DNA from 4 places in the Paenibacillus sp. FSL W8-0186 genome. Region 2 is predicted to be linked to each of the others. Evidence: riboswitches for the same ligand, from Rfam matches in the RefSeq annotation. Region 2 holds a riboswitch; each other region holds the start of a gene.
What was found. A riboswitch is a leader RNA that binds a small molecule or an ion and turns the genes downstream of it on or off. The one in region 2 is predicted to bind cobalamin.

Region 1: linked by a shared signal. The riboswitch ahead of metE (5-methyltetrahydropteroyltriglutamate--homocysteine S-methyltransferase) and the one ahead of MKX50_RS23845 (DUF4430 domain-containing protein) in region 2 are both predicted to bind cobalamin.
Region 3: linked by a shared signal. The riboswitch ahead of MKX50_RS07310 (cobalamin-binding protein) and the one ahead of MKX50_RS23845 (DUF4430 domain-containing protein) in region 2 are both predicted to bind cobalamin.
Region 4: linked by a shared signal. The riboswitch ahead of MKX50_RS03460 (anaerobic ribonucleoside triphosphate reductase) and the one ahead of MKX50_RS23845 (DUF4430 domain-containing protein) in region 2 are both predicted to bind cobalamin.

The regions. Positions count from the first base shown of each region.
Region 1 is NZ_CP150207.1:2,559,460-2,564,524, forward strand. Features, by position in the region: gene hrpB (ATP-dependent helicase HrpB) at 1-469, shown strand, start outside; gene MKX50_RS11545 (response regulator transcription factor) at 778-1,419, shown strand; gene MKX50_RS11550 (helix-turn-helix transcriptional regulator) at 1,616-1,975, shown strand; cobalamin riboswitch at 2,072-2,269, shown strand; gene metE (5-methyltetrahydropteroyltriglutamate--homocysteine S-methyltransferase) at 2,401-4,707, shown strand; gene MKX50_RS11560 (MgtC/SapB family protein) at 4,848-5,065, shown strand, end outside.
Region 2 is NZ_CP150207.1:5,327,401-5,332,465, forward strand. Features, by position in the region: gene MKX50_RS23845 (DUF4430 domain-containing protein) at 1-3,507, opposite strand, end outside; cobalamin riboswitch at 3,676-3,876, opposite strand; gene MKX50_RS23850 (glycosyltransferase) at 4,029-5,065, opposite strand, start outside.
Region 3 is NZ_CP150207.1:1,691,527-1,696,591, reverse strand. Features, by position in the region: gene MKX50_RS07320 (ABC transporter ATP-binding protein) at 1-446, opposite strand, end outside; gene MKX50_RS07315 (iron ABC transporter permease) at 443-1,489, opposite strand; gene MKX50_RS07310 (cobalamin-binding protein) at 1,486-2,499, opposite strand; cobalamin riboswitch at 2,699-2,958, opposite strand; gene MKX50_RS07305 (RNA methyltransferase) at 3,032-3,988, opposite strand; gene MKX50_RS07300 (MsnO8 family LLM class oxidoreductase) at 4,069-5,034, opposite strand.
Region 4 is NZ_CP150207.1:827,202-832,266, forward strand. Features, by position in the region: gene MKX50_RS03460 (anaerobic ribonucleoside triphosphate reductase) at 1-1,873, opposite strand, end outside; cobalamin riboswitch at 2,064-2,300, opposite strand; gene MKX50_RS03465 (MurR/RpiR family transcriptional regulator) at 2,440-3,270, opposite strand; gene MKX50_RS03470 (cell division protein FtsQ) at 3,480-4,352, shown strand; gene MKX50_RS03475 (energy-coupling factor transporter ATPase) at 4,372-5,065, shown strand, end outside.

The sequences.
Region 1 (5,065 bases), 2.8 Mb from region 2:
CTCTGACGAAGCTTTGGCGGAATCTGCGGGAGTATGGCTCGCGCCTTACATCGTCCAATTTCGCAAACGATCGGACTTGCAGTCCCTGTCCCTGGCGGCGATTTTTGATAATGAGCTGGGGTGGGAGCTGAAGCAGGAATTGAATGCACAGGCGCCTACGCATTTGACAGTACCCAGCGGCTCCCGAGTTCAGATCCATTATGATCAAGGAGAGCCATATGCCGCAGTCCGTCTGCAGGAGCTATTCGGCATGATGGACACGCCTCGCATCGGCTATGGAAAGGTCCCGGTCATCATGCACCTGCTGTCACCAGCCAGGCGTCCTGTGCAGGTTACGGCCGATTTGCGGAGTTTTTGGGACTACGCTTATTTCGAGGTGAAGAAGGATTTGAAGGGCCGCTACCCGAAGCATTATTGGCCGGATGACCCGCTTCAGGCCACGGCGACGAATCGAGTGCGCCCGAAATGAACCATTTATTTACGGAATATATAACTGGAAGCTTGGAGCCATGGGCAGCCATCCGCAAGACGAAGCGGATGCTCTCGGGCTCTATTTTTGTACCTTGCATTTTTGCGTCCTGTTTGTTTATGGTATGTGCAGAATTTGTCTCATTTCCAAGACTTCCTCGGCTCGGACCTGTTCGGCATGGAATGAGGATCCCTGGTATTTGCATTGCCGCAAAGCTTGCCAGGCTTAGACCTATGGCGTATATTCGGTGGAGTACGCCACCAGCTTGAAGCAAGCACAACTAACATGATTATGAAGGAGACAAGGCCATGAAGGTAAGAGTGTTAGTCGTTGACGATCATCCCCATGCCCGCGAGGCCATCGGTGAAATATTGTCGGACGATGACAGCTTTGAAATTATCGGGTATGCCGACAATGGAGACGAAGCCCTGCTGCAGACAGAGCTGTGGATGCCCGATCTTATATTGATGGATATCCATATGCCAGGCAAAGACGGTTTGGAAACAACGAGGGAAATTAAGCTGAAATATCCTTACGTTAAAATTGTGCTGATCACCGTCTCCGACGATGCAGCTCATCTGTTTGAAGCGCTGAAGCAGGGAGCGCAGGGCTATTTGCTGAAGAACCTGGAGCCGGGCACCTGGCTGCAATATTTGCGGGCGGTCGCCAGTGACGAAGCCCCGCTGTCCAGTGAGCTGGCTTTCCGGATTCTTCAGGAATTTCCGCTGTCCAAGAAAAATAACAGCGCCGATCACCCGCTTACGAGCCGGGAACGCGAGATTTTGGACTGGGTCGCCAAAGGGCTGACCAACCGGGAAATCGCCAAGGAACTGCAAATATCCGATCAGACGGTCAAAAACCACTTGAAAAACATTTTGCAAAAGCTGCATTTGGAAAATCGCGTGCAATTGACGAGATATGCTTTGGAGCAAGGTTGGATCGAAAGTTAGCTCCAACTTATCAAATTTCATCATATGAAAAATTCACAATAGAAACCCCAAAAAGCTATTTTGCTCCTGTTTGCCAATCCTGCTTCTTTCTACGCACTTAGCAGCTAATCTATCGTAATAAAAGAGCAGGTTAGACGGCTATTGTGAAAAATTCACAGCTGTTCTATACTTTGAAGAAAGAGCAGGAGGTGGAACGATGGCCTTTATGATTGCACAGCGGGCATATATCAAGCTCTATCTGATTTCGATGGTAGAGCAGCGAAGGGGCTACGGTTACCAGATGCTTGAAGAGTTGAAGGAAGAGTTTAAGCCGTTTGGCTATGTTCCTCCGCAGAGCGAAATATACCGGGCCCTTCATGAGCTCGTGCAGGAAGGGGTACTGTATCGCACGAAGCATCTGAAAGGGAATGATCCCAGCGTGGATTTCCAAGAAATCGTACTCTATCATTTTACCGATGACGGACTTGAGAAGGCCGAGCTGTACAAAAAGCAGGTTAAGGTCGATTTAGACCGCTGCATCGGTATGCTGAACAAGGCTGTTGCCGATAATTATTGAGTTTTGTGCATAAATATTGCATGTTTATTCTAGGACTAATCCGATTTGTATTGTATTATTTGACAACATGAAGTAACATAAATTTTATATTCATAACCGAATATTGTGGGAACAGGTGCTTCAATCGCCGTCGATTGAAGCTTAAAAGGGAAGTCCGGTGCAATGCCGGCGCGGTCCCGCCACTGTAACAGAGGAGCTGGAAGCATGGGTGCCACTGATGATCCGTCATTGGGAAGGCAGCTGTCCAGTTATGATTCTGAAGCCAGGAGACCTGCCTGTTCTGTCAGCACTGCTGTACCTACGGGAGATAGGGAGGTGTTAAAGATTTGAGCCATCGCGCAGTATGACGAGGGTCCTCTTTAGCCGTTCCAGCTATAGGGGACCTTTTTGTTATTGGAAGAATATACACTGGGGAGGAATTGTGAATGAGTTATACGGTAAAAAGCGGAAATTTAGGTTATCCGAGAATCGGCGGACAACGGGAATGGAAAAAAGCGATTGAAGCCTATTGGGCTGGCAAACTGGACGAGCAGCAGCTGCACGGGCAATTAACGGAAATACGGCTTCATAATTTACGGAAGCAGCGGGATCAGGGGATCGAGATCATCCCTGTAGGCGATTTTACGTATTACGATCATGTCCTCGATATGGCCGCTATGTTCGGCCTTGTCCCGGAGCGGTTCTCCTATAGCGGCGGCGAGGTATCTCTGGACACGTATTATGCCATCGCCCGGGGAAATAAAGAAGCGCCGGCCAGTGAAATGACGAAATGGTTCAACACGAACTATCATTATATTGTTCCAGAGCTAGGCGGCAGAAAACCGCAGCTAACGGTAAACCGTCCGCTGGTTGCTTACCGCGAAGCCAAGGAAAAACTGGGGATCGATGGAAGACCTGTGCTGATCGGGCTGTACTCCTTCCTCAAGCTATCGAAAGGGTTTAACGAAGCGACGGAGTGGGACCATTGGGTCGAGCAGCTGCTGCCGCTATACGTTCAAGTGCTTCAAGAGCTCGCCGCAGAAGGTGTAGCCTGGGTTCAATTAGACGAGCCGTCTTTGGTGACCTCTGTGTCGGCCGAGGATATAACGCGGGCAAGAGCCATTTACGAAACAATTCAGCGTGAGGCTCCGGAAGTTTCCATTCTGCTGCAAACGTATTTCGAAGCGGTGGACCGTTATGAGGAGGTCGTGTCTTTGCCTGTTGCCGGTATCGGACTTGACTTCATACACGGGCTGGACGGCAACCTGGCTGCGCTGCGTAAATATGGATTCCCGGCAGGCAAGACGCTTGGAGCGGGCATGGTCGATGGACGCAATATTTGGCGCACGGACTTGTACCGCCAGAAGCAGCTGTTACTTGAAATCCTGGAAGTGGCTGCGGATTCCGAGATTATCGTGCAGCCGTCCTGCAGCCTCCTGCATGTGCCCGTGTCGGCTAAGCAGGAGCAGACGCTGGTGCGAGTGCTTCGCGACGCTTTGTCCTTTGCCGAAGAGAAGCTGGATGAAGTCGCCGCATTGAGCGCTGCGGTGAGTACAGGTATTGATAGTGTGAAGGGGTTATTCGAAAGCAATCGCATCGCTCTCGATAATCTGGCCAAGGATCCAGCCCGCAACCGGGCAAACGTAGCGGCCGCGGTAGAGAAAATCGCCTCTGAACCGGCCTCGAGGGGAAGCGCGTTCGCCATTCGCCGCAAAAAACAGAAAGAGAAATGGCATTTGCCGCTGCTTCCGACGACGACCATCGGCAGCTTTCCGCAGACGGCAGAGGTTCGCTCCGCCCGTCAGAAATGGCGCAAAGGGGAATGGAGCCAGGAGCAATACGATTCCTTTATTAAGGAGCATATTCAACAGTGGATTTCCCTCCAGGAGGAAATTGGCATCGATGTGCTCGTACATGGCGAATTCGAACGTACGGATATGGTAGAATTCTTCGGCGAGAAGCTGCCGGGATTCGCCTTTACGAAGGGCGGCTGGGTTCAATCCTACGGGACTCGCTGCGTGAAGCCGCCGGTCATCTACGGGGATGTTGATTTCGACCAGCCGATGACCGTGAAGGAGACGGAATACGCGCAATCCCTGACGAACAAGCCGGTCAAGGGAATGCTGACCGGGCCGATTACGATTCTGAACTGGTCCTTCGTGCGCAGTGATTTATCGCGTGAGCAGGTCGCTTATCAAATCGCGCTGGCGTTGCGTAAAGAGGTAGAGGCGCTGGAACGAGCAGGCATCGAGATGATCCAGGTCGACGAGCCTGCGCTGCGTGAAGGGCTGCCGTTGAAACGCGAAGACTGGGCGGGGTATCTGGACTGGTCCGTCAAGGCGTTCCGCGTCACGACGTCGACTGTGCGCGATACGACCCAAATTCATACCCATATGTGCTATTGCGAATTCCACGACATTATCGATTCCATTCGTGCACTGGATGCGGATGTCATCTCTATTGAAACCTCGCGCAGCCATGGCGAGCTCGTTCATAGCTTCGAAGAGCATACGTACGATCTCGGCATCGGTTTAGGCGTATATGACATTCACAGTCCGCGAGTTCCGTCGGTTGAGGAGATGACCTCCATGATCGACCGCGCGCTGCAGGTACTGGATCCCGAATTGTTCTGGATCAACCCGGACTGTGGCCTGAAGACGCGGGGAGTGGATGAGACCGTGAAATCATTGAAGAATATGGTGCTGGCCGCTAATCAATACCGCGCCAAGGAATCGCTGGTCGGCACAAAGTAATCCGCTGACTTTTATGTAATAAGGTAAATCATAAGACTGCCCTGAATAGGTTATAAAAGTAACCTAAGGGGCAGTCTTTTTGATGGCCTAAACATAGCAGTTACACTTATACTCTCTCTATACGCAGGAGGAGATTACGAATGTTATTGGAATGGGAAATTATTATGAAGCTGTTTATCGCGCTTCTGTTCGGTTTGTTTATCGGCATTGACCGCCAGTTGAAGCAGAAGCCGCTGGGCATTAAGACGAGCATGGTCATTTGTATCGCGAGCTGTCTGGTGACCATCGTCTCTATACAATCGTTTCACAAATTCGCCGGACCGGATCATCCGAATATGGACCCGATGCGCCTGGCAGC
Region 2 (5,065 bases):
GAGCAGGTCGCCGCCGCTCTTCACGAACCGCTGATCGTCCAGTGGAATATTAAGGCTGGACAGGGCAATAATCACTTGCGAAATGCTCTCGCTCGTCTCGACGCCCCACGCTTTAAAGCCTCCGCTGGCAAGCTGCTGCTGTGACAGCCAGGCCAGCGCGTTATCCGCAGCCGCTTTGACCTCTTTGCGGTTCTGGTAGTTCGCCAGAGCTTGCAGCGCCATGGCTGTCATATCGATATCGCTTTGGCCGTTGGACGATTTACTGATCGGGAATCCGCCATCGGTGTTCTGCTGCTGCAGCAGCGAAGCGACCAGCTTGTCCCGTGTCCACAGCGCATCGTTTGGAATATCCGCCTTGGCTGCATCTAGGGACAGCAAAGCGAATACGAGTCCGTTGGTACCCTGATTCATCATGCGCTCATTGTTGTAGATTTTCTCCAGCAAATCTGTCCCCGCTACGCTGCGCGGGTCCTTGCCGATTGCGGCAACAGCCAGCACCATGCGCTCGTAGTCCGTCACTAATCGAAAATCGCCGTTGCTCCCGCGAACATGGCTCTCGAGCACCGAGTAATACTCCGCAGGCACTTGCTTGCCGGAGCGAGCCAAGGCTAAAGCGTCCCAATCGTTAAAGTTATCATGCTTAGCGAAGCTGCGATTGTTCAAAATCCAGGCCGAAGCCTTAGCAATTGCTGACTTGATACGCTCCAGAGAAGCCGTTTGCTGCTCCGGCGTTGCCGCAGCGGCTTGTCCTAAGGCTCCTTCAGCAGCGCCAATGCCGGCAGGGCCGCCAGCTCCAGGCGCTCCGCCGCCCGGTGCTCCTTGTCCGGCGTCTTCGTCTTCAAGATCTTTGCCGAGATTTGTAGTATAACGCCAGCGGAGAACATCGCCGTTCTGCAGCGTATATAGTCCTGCGCTGTAATTTGGAAATACCCCGTTTACCTGATACATCCAGCCGCTCACAGGCCCTTTGTCAAACTCGCCTAAACCGTTTATTGCTTGAACATAAAGGGTAGCATCTGAACCGATGTAATTCATAGAAATACCGCGCCCTTGCAGCGCTCTCTTTAGGACTGTAAATGCGGTATCTCCATCCTGGAGCGTAACCGTGACAGGCGCAATAATGTCACCTTCGCCAATCGTGTGTTTCTCCACAGACAATTTAATTGTACGCACTGCCGGCGGAGTTACTACGCCGCCTCCTGTGCCCGGATTACCGCCATTGCCAGGCGTACCCTCCCCATTGCCGGGAGCTCCGCCGTTGCCAGGAGGGGTACCGCCGTTGCCCGGGCTGCCTCCTTGTCCAGGAGTATCCTTAGTCTTCAGGTCATAGGCGATAAACTCCGTGAAATGCGTTGTCTTGATGACTAAATCCCCGCGGTCATCTGCGTAGGCATATACCGCATCCGCCCTTGCCGAGGAGTCGTTGTATTTCGGAATTGGATGGAAGCTTCCATCGCTGCCGATCCAGCCGGCCTGCCTGCTGCCCTGCCCAATCAGCTTCAACGTGACATGACGGCTGAAATCAATCCGATCACTGCCGCCGATCTTCACGCGAATCGCAATCTGAGTAAGTTCCTCGTTCGTTAAAGACAATACGGCGTTTACCTTATTGATCAACGAATTATCCGTGGAGCTCAGCTTGCTCGGCAGTTGAATCTGGCGGTTCCAGCCTGATGAAATGACCTCAGTATTTGGTGCAATATCGAAATACGTACTGTCCGTAACTGAAGTGACCTGCGGCAATTGCGCTTTGGTAAACTCTAGGATGACTTTCTCTTCTGTCAACGGATCTCCATATGACCCGTTCTCAAAATGAGTCTCGCTGTCCGGAACATAAATAATCCGTTCGTGAATCGGCCCGGGGGAAGCCGGAACAACTACGTTCACTGCCTCGCTGTCGCTTTGCCCGGTCAAGGCCCCTGCCAATGCCTGCACGGATATTGTGCCTTCGGCAGCTTGGCCTGTAAGGACAATGTTGGCCAGCTGGTTATTGAGCAGGGTTACGCCCGCAACCTGCAGCCCTGTCGCACCAGTGTCAATTAGCCAGTGATTGGCCTGCTCTGCAGCCGACGTAAACGTATCTCCTACCAGCTTGATTTCAATCGCCGGGTTCAAGGCTCCATGACTGATTTCAGATGCTGCTGGCGCTATGCTCGCCCAGCGGCTGTAATAGAAATGTACCTGATCGCCGGGCTGAATGACATAATCGCCCGCTCCGACAAAAGGAGCAACACCATTGACATTGTACATCCAGCCGTCCCAGCCGCCTAAAGTTCCGGCGGCCTGTCCGCCAATCGCCGTGACGTAAGCATTGCTGCCGCTGCCCGTAATGCTGTAGCTGATCGGCGGCACAGCAGTATCCAGACCCTGCTTCATCACATCAAGCGCTGTAACTTCTCCGCCGTTCGAGGCCACCGTAACAGTCTGAGGCGCATACAGCTCCCCGTCCATTCCGGTCACTTGCAGCTGTGCCGATACACCCGTCTGAACCGGCGTCGCTTCAGCAATACGATACCAGGTCGACTGCCCATACTGGATGTCGAGCAGTGCAATAAGCGCCTGCTCCGTAGACATACTGTTCATTCTCGCGTCGGCCGCTTTCCATTTGAAGGAACCATCAGCCAGCTGGAACAGCGCATAAGCATCCAATACCGAATGGCCGTTCTTGATCCACTCGGAGGATAACGCATCGTCGCCTACAGCCACCAGTCCGGACACTGTAGTCGACAGACTATTCGAGTTGTCTCCGGATCCCCATGTCCCGGGTGAGTTAAACCCGCCATGATCGAGCTGCCGCTGCTTCAACAGCTCCTTTGCGCGCTGAATAGCGCTGTCCACCGCGCTCTGCCCCTGGTATTTGCCAAGCGCCAGCAGCGCCATACCCGTCATGTCCGTATCGCCGGACGACCCAGTCGGTGTTAAACCGAATCCGCCATCCGCATATTGGCAAGACAGCAAATAGTCTAAAGCTTTCTTCGCCGCCGCCGCATCCCATGTGCCTACGTCCGCGCCGAGTTTGACCCCGGCATCCATAGCAAGCATGGCCCAAATATGCTTGTTAACGCCGCCGATCGCCCCTGTAGCAGGATTCTGCTGTGCTGCGAGCTCAGCCCATAAATTTCGATCGGTCTCCCAAGCATGCGCCGGATCTTTCCCCATAGCCAGCAGCCCGAATATGTATCTGATATGCTCGGTTCCCCCGTTATTGGCCGCTAAATTAGGCGCCGTCGTCTCCCAGGAAGGCAATCTCCAGCTCCCATCCTGCAGATCTTCTCCTGCGCCCCATAAAGCTACCAGCTCCCACCAGGACTCGATTCGTTTCGTCGAGCCGGCATCACTATACTGCTTGGCATAGTAATCCACAGTGCTCGCAATCATACTGTTCAGCTGCGTGTTGCTGGTTCCTCCTGCCGCCTTGGCGAGCTGAGGATTCACTAGAGACAACAGCAGCATGAAGCTCATCCATAGAGGCAAGCTTCTCTTCATCCAATTCTTCCAACTGTTCAACGTCCGCTCTCCTTTACTATTCTTTTTTGTGGACAACAAAAAAACACCTTTCCCATAGAGAAAGATGTTTCCGAAGATTTGTCCGTGTAACACTATACACACTCGGCTGCTCCAATGCTAATTACGACAGCAGCACGAATAAACATCTCCATCTCATCCTCGTGAGAAATTACAGAGCCCTTACACGGCAGGTCTCCTGGCTTCGCATCATCGCTTCAACTATCCCCTTCCCGTTGATATGTTCAACAGTGGTTTTATGATAGTCAGCTCTGCGTTACAGTGGCGGGACCGCGTCGAATTTTCATCGAACTTCCCTATTAAGCTGCGTCATAATACATTATGGGCAGCACCGTATAAGTAGAATATAAAATTGATTGATTCCGGGTTATTGTATCAGATTTCACGGGTTTAGACAAAGGTTTTTCTGCATTATTATCACGAAAACGGTAATTGGGCCAATTATCGCTAAATTTGTTCTGACCCAGCCGCTTTCTTCATATAACCCGTTAGCCTTCCCCGGCTTAATCAAACCGCTGCGTCTTGTACCACTTGCTTTCCCGATGCATGATTTTGTCCATAATCATGTTATAAGAGGCACGGAGTGAAATGACAAGGAATAGCTGTGCGTAAGTAAAATACGTAATACAGGACAGAACGAAGTTCCGGACGTTGCTCTGCCCGATATCGGAAGCCAGGGCAAGGTTGATCTGCAGCACGTACAAATAATACATCAGCGCCCAGGCGAAGATCAGATAAATGTACACATCGCCTTCAAATTGAAAGGGAGACATGACCTCCGGTTTAAATAAAGCGATGAGCCAGTAAGCGATGTTGACGACAATGATTAGATCGGAAATCACGATCGTGACCAGAAACCAGAAATAGCTGGCCATATAATAAAGGACATGCAGCTTGATGCGCCAGCTCGAAGGCTTGAACAAGTGGTGAAAATTGTCCAGTACGACCTGGTAGTTCCCTTTGGCCCATCGCTCGCGCTGCTTCATATATACGGATAGCTGCTCCGGCTCCTGCTGGTAAGCCTCGGCCTGCGGGGCCAGCGCAATAAGCTGGCCCCTGGAGAGAATTTCAAACGAAATGGCCGTATCCTCGGTCAGCGCCTGCTCGTCCCAACCGCCGATTTCTTTGATCAGCGACGTTTTGATAATAAAGTTCGTGCCCGGTATTGTCCCCAGCTTGAACAGCTCCCACATGCCGGTATGGAGCACCCGCTGCATCGTCACCAGCTCCAAATTGATGCACCTGGATAAGAAGTTCTGCCCCCGGTTCCGGGCCTTGTTGCGTCCAAACACCGCCCCGTACAATTCCGGCTCCTCCATCGCCTTCTGCACGAGAAAGAGCAGCGAATTTTTCTCCGGCGCAGCGTCCGCGTCAAAAATGCAAATCCACTCCCCGGTGGCATGCTCCAATGCATCGTTCAAGGCGCCTGATTTGCCGCCCGTTCCTTTACGCTCCATGATGAAGAAGTCCCGATGCTGGTACTTGGGCTGAGCCTTAAGCGCCTTTAGCCGCCCTGCTGTATTATCCGTGCAGTTATCCG
Region 3 (5,065 bases), 2.0 Mb from region 2:
AGGGCCACCCGCTGTCTTTGCCCGCCGCTGAGCACATGCAGCGGCTTGTTCTCCAGCCCTTGCAAATCCAGACGGCTTACAATTTCATTGAGCAAAGCCTCGGCACCGTTGCCTTCTTCCTTCCCGCGCCAATTTTGAAAAGGGAATCTCCCCATTTCCAGAACCTGGCGCACCGGAAAAGCCATCGGCGGCAAGCCGTCCTGCTGAAGCACGGCGAGTCTCCTTGACAGCGCCTTGCGTCCGTAGGCTGCCAGCGGCCTGCCGTCCAGCGTTACCTCCCCCGCCTCAGGACTCTCTACGCCTGACAGCACGTTCAGAAGCGTCGTCTTTCCGCTGCCATTCGGCCCGATAATTCCCCAGAAGTCGCCCCGCTGCACCTGCCAGTCAATCCCCTTGAGCACTGTTTGGCGTCCGTAGGATTTCTCTACCCCTTGTACTTCGATCATTGCAGCTCCTCCATTCTCCGCTTCTTATTGCGGTACAGCAGATAAGCAAAGAACGGAGCGCCGACGAAGGCCGTGACCACGCCCAAAGGGATCTCCGTTGGGGCCAATACCGTCCGGGCGGCCAAATCGCTCCACATCATGAATATCCCTCCGCCAAGCGCGGAGAGCGGAATAATCAGCCGATAATCTGGTCCCGTGATCAGCCGTATCATATGGGGAATAACCAAGCCGACAAAACCGATAACCCCAGACACGGATACAGCCGCCGCACTCATTAACGTTGCCACGAGTAAAACCAAGACCTTCGTGCGATCAACATTCAGCCCGGAATGGGATGCCTGCCGCTCACCAAGCGCAAGCAGATTTAAGCTGCGGGCCTGGCTCCATAGGAACAGCAGCCCAATGACCAGATAAGGGAAAAGGATGATCGTATACGACCATCCGCGCAAACTGAGACTTCCCATCGTCCAGTATAGTATTTCGTTCACCGTCTTTTTCGACATGGCCGTCAAAAAAGAAACGATCGCACCGAGAAAAGACTGCATGACCACGCCCGACAAAATAAGGCTTTCGATCGGAATTTTCCCGTTTTCCCTGGCCAGCCACATGACAACAAGCAGTGTGCTTGCCCCTGTTATAAACGCGATAACCGGAAGCGTAAACACGCCGATTAAGGAGAACTGCCAACCAAAGAAAATCAGCGTAGCCGCACCGACCGCCGCGCCCGAGGAAACGCCTAAGGTAAACGGGTCTGCCAGCGGATTGCGCAGCACGCCCTGAAATGCGGCCCCCGCCACCGCCAAAGAAGCGCCGACCAGCATGCCGAGCAGTACGCGCGGCAGCCGTACCTGCATAACGATCTGCTCTGCCGAGACGTCCCAGTCCGGCGTAATCATACTGCCGATCCATGGCAGGCGGTGAAGCAAAATGCCGAGAATCTGGCCGGTCGGCAGAAAAACGGAACCAACGCCGATGCAGACCAGCAGCGTAACAGCCAGAAGTGCCAAACCCGCCGTTCCGTATCCCGCCAATTTATTCATCATTGCTGGATCAATTCCGGATAAATGGCCCGTGCCATTTCAATCAATCCCTGGGTCACGCGCGGTCCAGGACGGCTGAGCAGGTTATCATCCAGGCCGATGACACGGTCTTCTTTTACGGCCGTAATTTGATCCCAGCCACCACGTGCTTTAATCATATCTCCAATCGTCTTGTTGTTCTCGTCGACGACATTTTTGGCAAACAGAATAGCGTCCGGGTTGGCCTTAATGATGTTCTCTTCATTGATTTCGTTCCAGCCTTCCAGATCGGAAGCTACGTTCTCTCCCCCGGCCAGCGTAATCAACTCGTCCATAAACACGCCTTTCCCAACGGTCCAGCCAGGCGAAAACTCGATGTAGACTTTCTTTTTCTGATCCGGAGTCAAGGACTTAACGGCATCCAAGACCATATCGCGTTCTTTCTCCATTTGGGCGACAACTTCCTCGGCTTCTTTTTGCCGGTCGGTAATTTCCCCTACGGCTCTAATATTCGCCAGCGTTTCGTCCAGATTGGTCGGATTCGATTGATAAACCTTGATTCCGAGATCGGTAAGGCTTTTTACGGCAGCCGGATCGATCAGATTGCCGGCCAGTACCAGTTCAGGCTTGGCAGCGATGACCGCCTCAACGTTGACCTGGAACCCGCCCATACGCGGCTTGTCCTTCACCGCTTCGGGATAATCGTCGACATCGGATACACCTACGATTTGCTCATCCAGCCCAAGCGCGAATAATCCTTCCGTCTCCGATGGAGCCAGCGAAACGATTCTTTGCGGCGCGGCTTCGAAAGTGAATTCCGCGCCAGTAACATCCTTCACAGTCAACGGATAGACTGTGCGCTGCGCATCAGACGCAGAATCCCCCTGCTCCCCCTGTCCGGTTTGAGTGTTCTGTTCCTGCTGAGCTGGAGCATTTCCTGTGTTCGTGCCTGCCGCATCCTTGCCGCAGCCAGCCATCACGACGAGCATGATCGCTAAAAGCCAAATGCCCCAGAACTTTCTAAATTTGTTCATGAAATCTCTCTCTCCTTACAAGGCGTATAATTTGTACATGAAAAGCCCGTTCTCAATGGAAATACAGCAAAAAGACAGGAAAAAACCCCATCCGTTCAGGATCGGGCTACGTCTACAAGCAAGTCCATGTACGGTACAAGCCACCCAGCTTGTCCGCAGCATAACTCTTTTAGCAGAACGTATCCTTTCCTCGAAGGACCGTCTCTTGATTCCCATAGGCAGGTCTCCTGACTCCAGGTTGCCGATTCGGCTCGCCTTCCCATCTTCGCATGTCCCTTTCCTGCAAGTACCTTCAAAGTAAGGCAGAGTGCGGGTTTAACGAATGACAGTGGCATACAATGAGCTTCATCCCTGTTTACAGTGGCGGGACCGTGCCGGAATTGCACCGGCTTCCCTATTAACCCGTGGCGGAAGCTTGCGGACAAGCGCCGCCTTGGGACCTACGGTTTTTCCATTTGGCAATAGGCATTCATACATCTTCGTCTGTATTGGATTATAGGGGAAAACCGCACAGATGACAATCATTCATCCCTTACCGATTAGCTCCGCAAACCCAAATATGTCTGACAAAAGAACTTTTGCTGACCGTTCCGTAATCGTGAATTCGAAAACCGGCGTCAACTATCTCCTTCTCCAGCTGCTCCGTGGAAACGATGACAGTCCTCTGGCTAAACCGTCTTATGCTGCGCAGCATTTCGCCGCGCTCCACGGGTGACAGCACGGAGCATAAATTGTACGGCATGTCCACGATAGCCGCATCATATAGCTCGCCTATTTCATTCAGATCGCCCAGGCTGACCCGATCATCGCCGTATCCGAAATGGCACAAATTGATTCTCGCTCCCCGGACTGCCAACGGGTTAATATCCCGGCCTACGATATCGATCCCCATTGATAACGCCTCGATCAGCACATTCCCCATTCCGCAGCAAGGGTCGATGGCCTTGACGGCGTACGGCTCGGGCACCGCGATGTTCACCAAAGCCCTGGCGACAGCCGTGCTCAGTCCTGTGGAATAATTGCGCGGTTTGCTTTTATGGCGCAGCCAAACGGACTCTGCCGCATGGCATATTCCAAGCAGCCAGTTCCCGTCAATGAGCATTAGGCCGAACGTCACCTCGGGAGTGCGCATATCCGCTTTACCTCGAATACGACTGCCGATCTGCCGCTCGAGCTCGCGCTGCTCCTCATAGCTAAATGCAAGCATGCCGCCCCGCTTTATGCATACGACTTTAAAAGTTGCACCCTGAAGATCAAGCTCAGCCGCTTGCAAAGTCACGCTGCCCGGATCGCCGCCAGTTAGCAGGATATCTATCCGGTATGAAATAAATGGACTGCGGCTCGGATCCATCCGTTTGTCCGTTGCGATGTACCCTTCCGTATTCGGCGAATGTCCAAATAAAGCCGTAAGCTCCATTTCGCATAGCCGCCGCTCATTCTCATGGCAGGCGTAAGTGTAAATGTAACCGCAGCTGTTTTCTTTATACATATAAATCTCGCTCCTAACCTTGAACTCACCTCTGCACGTCTGCACGGGATCAAGTTTCCTTTACAGCGATATACGGGTCATTATTCCGCACCGTCAAACACCGCCAACCCCCGTAGTGCCTCGGCCAGCAGTCTGTAGCATTCCAGCCTTGCCGCATAGTCAGGAATAGGGCAAACGATCAGAAATTCTTCATTGGCGTATTCGAGCTGCATATCTTTAAGCTGCTTATGCACGCTATGCGGCGTACCGCTTATGCTTCGGAACGAACCCCGCCCCGTTTGTCTCGCCGTCTCAGCGAGCACCTGGACCCAATGGGCAGCTTCACTCTCCGTCCCTGCGCAAATTACGCTAACGGCCAGCAGCGTCTTTGGCGCACTTTGCAGCGCAGAGGGCGTAAAATCCGCCCGATAGGCAGCCAGTATGTCTACGCCGTCACGCTCGCTCATAAACTGCCCAAAAACATAACCCGTTCCAAATTTGGCCGCGTATTCCGCGCTTTTCTTGTTCGTTCCGAGCATCCAGACCGCTGGTCCGATTTGCGGCTGGGGCCGTGCGGTTACGGCATGCCCCTCATACTCGTAAACGTCCTGGAGCAGCTCCAGCAATGAAGCAATCGTCTTCGGCAGCTCAGCAACCCGTGCTAAAAAATTGCCGCTAAGAGCCATGACAGTGTGGGCTTCTCCGCCCGGAGCACGTCCCAGTCCCAAATCTATCCTGCCCGGATATAATGCAGCCAGCAGCCGGAACCACTCCGCTACTTTCAGCGGGCTGTAGTGGGGCAGCAGAACGGCCCCCGAACCGAGGCGAATCCGTTCTGTCTTTGCTCCGACATGGGCCAGCAGCACCTCTGGCGAAGTACAGGCCAGCCCGGGCATATCGTGATGCTCAGCCGTCCAATACCGGGTGTAGCCCCATTTTTCGGCATGCTGCGCCAAAGACACAGCTTGTCTTAACGCCTCTTCATCCGAATTCCCGGGCAACCGGGGAACCAGATCTAGCACACTAACCGCCAGTTGCACGGATGTTCCCGTTCTTGTTTCTGGCATGCCCATCACTTCCTTTGTCGGTATTGATGCA
Region 4 (5,065 bases), 1.2 Mb from region 2:
GGATATGGACGTCCTGCTCGCTAGCGTTGCAGGATGGGCAGGATGCGCCAATGATTCCTTCGTAGCCGCAGCCCGAGCAGCGGTCGATCGGATGGTTGATGCTGAAATAGCTCACCTGCTGCGACAGCGCGTACTGAATGATGCGCAGGAATGCAGCCGGATTGCTGCGGGCGCTGCCGTTCAGCTCAATGTAGGAGATGGCTCCCGCATTGCACAGTCCGTGGAACGGTGCTTCCAGCTCGATTTTTTTAGCTGCGCTAATGTTGTAGTATACCGGTATGTGAAAAGAGTTCGTATAATACTCCCGGTCAACGACGCCAGGAATTTCCCCGTAGTCAGCCCGGTCCCGCTTGGTGAATTTCCCCGACAGCCCTTCCGCCGGAGTGGCGAACAGGGTAATGTTCAGGTTGTGTCTTTCGCTCTGACGGTCGCAATAATCGCGCATGAAGGCGATCAAATTATAGGCCTTCTTATATACATCGGCATCTTCGCCGTGATGTTTACCATACATGGCTTTCATGCATTCTGCGAGCCCGATGAAGCCGATCGACAGGCTGCCGTGCTTGAGCAGCTCTCCCACCGTATCCTCGGGGTTCAGTTGCTCGCCGCCCTCCCAGACACCTTCGCGCATCATGAAGTCGGAAGCCTTGGCTTTCTGGGACGATTGAATCCGGAAGCGGTGCAGCAGTCCGTCCAGCGCGATATCCATATAATGCTCCAGTTCCCGGTAGAAGCCTTGTTCATCTGCGGTCTGCCGCAGTCCTAACGCTATGCCGTGCTCCAGGCCCAGCTTGACCAGGTTCAGGGTGTTGAAGGACAAGTTTCCTTTGCCGGAAAGGTGGTTGCGGCCGAAGCGGTCGCTCAGCACCCGCGTGCGGCAGCCCATCGTGGCAAATTCGGTATCCGGGTTCGCCGGATCGTAATACATCAGATTGAGCGGGGCGTCCAGGTTGGCGAAATTCGGATACAGCCGTTTGGCCGAGCATTCCGCTGCTTTCAGGAACAGTTCGTAATTGGGTTCGCCCGGCTGCTGGTTCACGCCCTGCTTGCATTTAAAAATCTGAATCGGGAAAATCGGTGTCTCGCCGCTGCCAAGTCCGCGCATCGTTGCGGCCAGCAGTGAACTGATTACGAGCTGCCCTTCTATCGACGTGCATGTGCCGTAGTTGATGCTCGTAAAAGGAATTTGTCCGCCCGCCCGGCTCGACATCGTATTGAGATTGTGGATGAGGCTCTCGGCGGCCTGCAGCGTTTCGCTTTCGGTCTCTTTAACCGCATATTTGAAGGCCCTTGGATACTGCGCCTGCAGATCAGAGCGAGCCATGGTGATCAAACCGTAATCCGCTGCGCTGTCTCCTTCTTCAAAGTAGTCCAATCCTTTGCGGAAATATTTGACGAAGGATTTGGTTACATAAGGCGCCAGGTCGTGGTCCAGCTTATTGGCGGATACACCGCCGTATTGCGCATTTTGCTGGGACTGAAAAATGATCGCCACAAGCGCCATCGCCGTCATGATCGAATTCGGCGGCCTTACGCTGCCGTTGCCGGTGTTGAACCCTTCGCGCAGCAGCTTGTCGAACGGAATGAAGATGCAGTTCGTCGTTCCGATCGCGTATTGATCCAAATCGTGCACATAGACGATATTGTCCTGAATGGCCTGAACGAGCGGCTTTGGCATGACAAAATGGTTCGCATACCATTTCGCGTACTCGCTGCCGAATTTGCTCATTTTGCCAGAGAAGCTTTCGCCGTTCAAGTTGGCGTTCTCCCGCAGCACCTCAAGATTGCTGCTTGCAACGATCTCTTCTCCTAATGTAATCACTTCATCCAGCATGTCTTGGCGGCTTGTATAAACCGGGTTCATCATCGCCATAACAAAGTTCCCCTCCCGAAAAACTACGCATTACAACCATATAAAAAGGCATTTCCGATCATACAAGGTTGGAAATGCCCGAATGCGCGTTTGAAGAAATGCCTGGATCATCCTATGAAATGCAGGATGAATGCGTATGTAAGCTGCAAGCGGACACCTACCTGTTCCTCGCAGGTTCATCTGGTATTTGGTGTCAAATACAGAAACGGGCAGGTCTCCTGGCTTCCGGACTTCTTCACTGACGCCTTCCCGCAGATGGTTAATATCTGCAGTGGCATTCTGTCAGTGAAGCGCTGCAAGGAGCCTTGGCAAGCTCTTGCATGCACCCGGTCACAGTGGCGGGACCGCAGCGGAATTGCACCGCACTTCCCTTTTAAGCCCCAGCCGAGAAATAGGGGGCTGGATCACCCGATTCCACTATATTTGGTTGTCTGCAACTTACATTACCCCAATATGTAGTGTTTGTAAACAGTCATCTTCACTAGCTGAAGGATGAAAAATCATGAAAAAACAGGTGAAAGCAACCCTGATGCGGCGAGTGGGAGATGCAGAAAAATTGTGAACATTTATCGCGGCAGTTCATGATCGTATTTTTTGCGCAGCTGGTTCAACTGCTCTAATTTGCGCAGATGCTGCTCCTGGTTTCTCATCCCGGCGGCAACGATCAGGTTCTCTACCAGGAAGGTCGGGGCGATCATCGAATGGAATTCCCAAATCTCGCCCCGGCTGGCATACAGGGTCATGTCGCATTGGCCCGAGAAGTCGGAGACAAGGCGATCGGTAATGAGTATCGTGCGGTAGCCGCATTGCTTGGCATGATCTGTGATCACCTTGGCTTCCGGCAGCAGACGGACGAAGCCGAAGAGAACAACGACGTCTTCGCCTGTTATATGAAGCAGATCCTCGAACAGCTCGCTGCCTCCGCGATCAAGGCGATGGATGGACAGGCCGAAGCGGCTGAGGCGGTAATGCATCAGCTGGGCGAGGCCGGACGAGGGACCCGGAGCGTACAAATATACTCTGCGCGCCGTGACAAGCGCATCCACAGCGGCGTCAAATGCTTCCTGTGAATAATGCTGCAGCGTGCTCTCCAGATGTTCGATGCTGGAGGCAAGAAATTGTCCGGGAAAGGATGCCGCGTTGGCTCTATCCATGATGTTCTTCATCTTGGCGGCAGGGGTAACCTCCAGATGCTCGCGAAGCTGGTTTTTGAAATCTTTGATATTTTTAAATCCGACAGAACGCCAAAACCTCGATACGGAGGCGATGCTGAGTCCCAAGTTGTCCGCGATTTCCTGTTCGGTCAGAAAGAGGACAGTTTGCATATTCTTCTGGATATAGTCGGCAATTTTATATTGACCCGGGGATAAGGTTTCTAAATTCCAGTCCAAGTTCATGAGGTTGGCCTCTCTTCCTTCGAATGAATTGATAGCTTTAGATTAACATATCTGCAGGGGGGCGGTAATGAGAATCTAGCCTGAAATGATATATTTTTTACATTAAATAAAGTGATGAAATAATTTTTACATATGATTTACAAGATATAGAAGCAGCTTTAATAAATCCCTCCTATAGTGGAGCTATCTGAAACCAGGAGGGGAAGTAAGTGGCTCAATTAAGGCAAAGGTATGTATTAACCCAGTCCCAGAAAATGATGGTATTCATTCTATCCATGTCGCTGTACGGTCTATCGAATATGATCACCGAGCTGATTCCGTCGGTTCGGCTGGGACCGATCGAACTGTCCGTCGAGTATTTCGCTTTTATTCCGCTGACGCTGTGCATTTTGTTCCATCCGTTCTACGCAGCCGTCGGGGCAGCACTGGGCGAAGTCATCTTCGGGGAGATTATGCTGGGGCAATTCGGCGGGCTTGGCGAGCTGGAGAAGTTCATCGGCTTCTCCCTGGCGATGTTCATCGCCGGGACGCTGGTGAACGATCCGCAGAACCGCAGGCAGGTTGGCGTCGCAGCAATGATGGGAGTCATCATCCACCAATTTATTAGCTGCGCGGTCGATATCGGCAAGGTATGGATCGGTGTGGAGGAGTTCGAGGCGGTGCCGGGCTTGGCGGAGAGCGTGGTAGTTGTTGAGGGAGTGGCTTTTTTGAACGATGTGCTGTTCTCAGGAATTCTGTTTGCGCTGCTGCCGACACTGTATCTTGTGCCGCGCTTGTATGGGAAAATCGAACCGCTCCTTGGCATGAAGCCTAGAAATAATAAGATGAAATATTCATTCGCTGAAATTATGGCTCCCAGATTGATCGTTGTATCCGTAATACTGGCTGTTCTGGCGGCTGCTGCGGAGTTCCTGGCGGAATCGGATATGGCACTCGTTGAATGGGATGCCGACTTCCTGGAGAGCATTGGCGGCTGGTTCATCTGGGTCAGCATCGGCGCTGCCGCCGCGGTGGCATGCCTTACGATCTGGCTGCTGGTTCGCAGAGGAAAACGTTCGGGTACGGCAGGCACCGGGATCTAATCAGAGTGGAGGTTGAAGCATGTATCAAGACAGGACTCTATTGCGGGAGGCGGAGAGAGCGGAGCCCGATTGGATCGTATCGATCGACAACGTGACTTTTACATACCCGGGCGCGGAGGCTCCGGTGCTAAACGGAGTGTCCTTGCAGATTAAGCGCGGTGATTTCGTCGCCGTTATCGGTGGAAATGGGAGCGGGAAATCAACGCTGTGCAAAACACTGAATGGACTAATACCCCACTATTATGTCGGGGATTTCGAGGGGAGCGTCCGTGTGAACGGGCTGCAGACGCTGGAGCATGATGTTGCCCGTTTGTCGCGCCATGTCGGTTACGTCTACCAAGACTTCGAGAATCAGCTTATCCGTCCGACCGTGCTGGACGACGCCAGCTTTGCTCCGCTGAATTACGGGTTCGAGGATTACCTGGAACGCGGGCTGCGGGCATTGCGCTTGGTGGATCTGACGGTAGACCCGAAGGAATTCATCTGGCAGCTTAGCGGGGGGCAGAAGCATCAGCTGGCGCTTGCCGGGGCAATCTCGCTGGATCCGGATATCCTGATTATTGATGAGCCCGTCGCCCAGCTTGATCCTTGCCATGCCAGGGAGATCTATGATTTGCTGAGCCGTCTGAATGAGCAGCATGGCAAGACGATTATCGTTATCGAGCATCATACGGAGTTTATTGCGGAATATTGCAGGCAGGTCGTGCTGATGG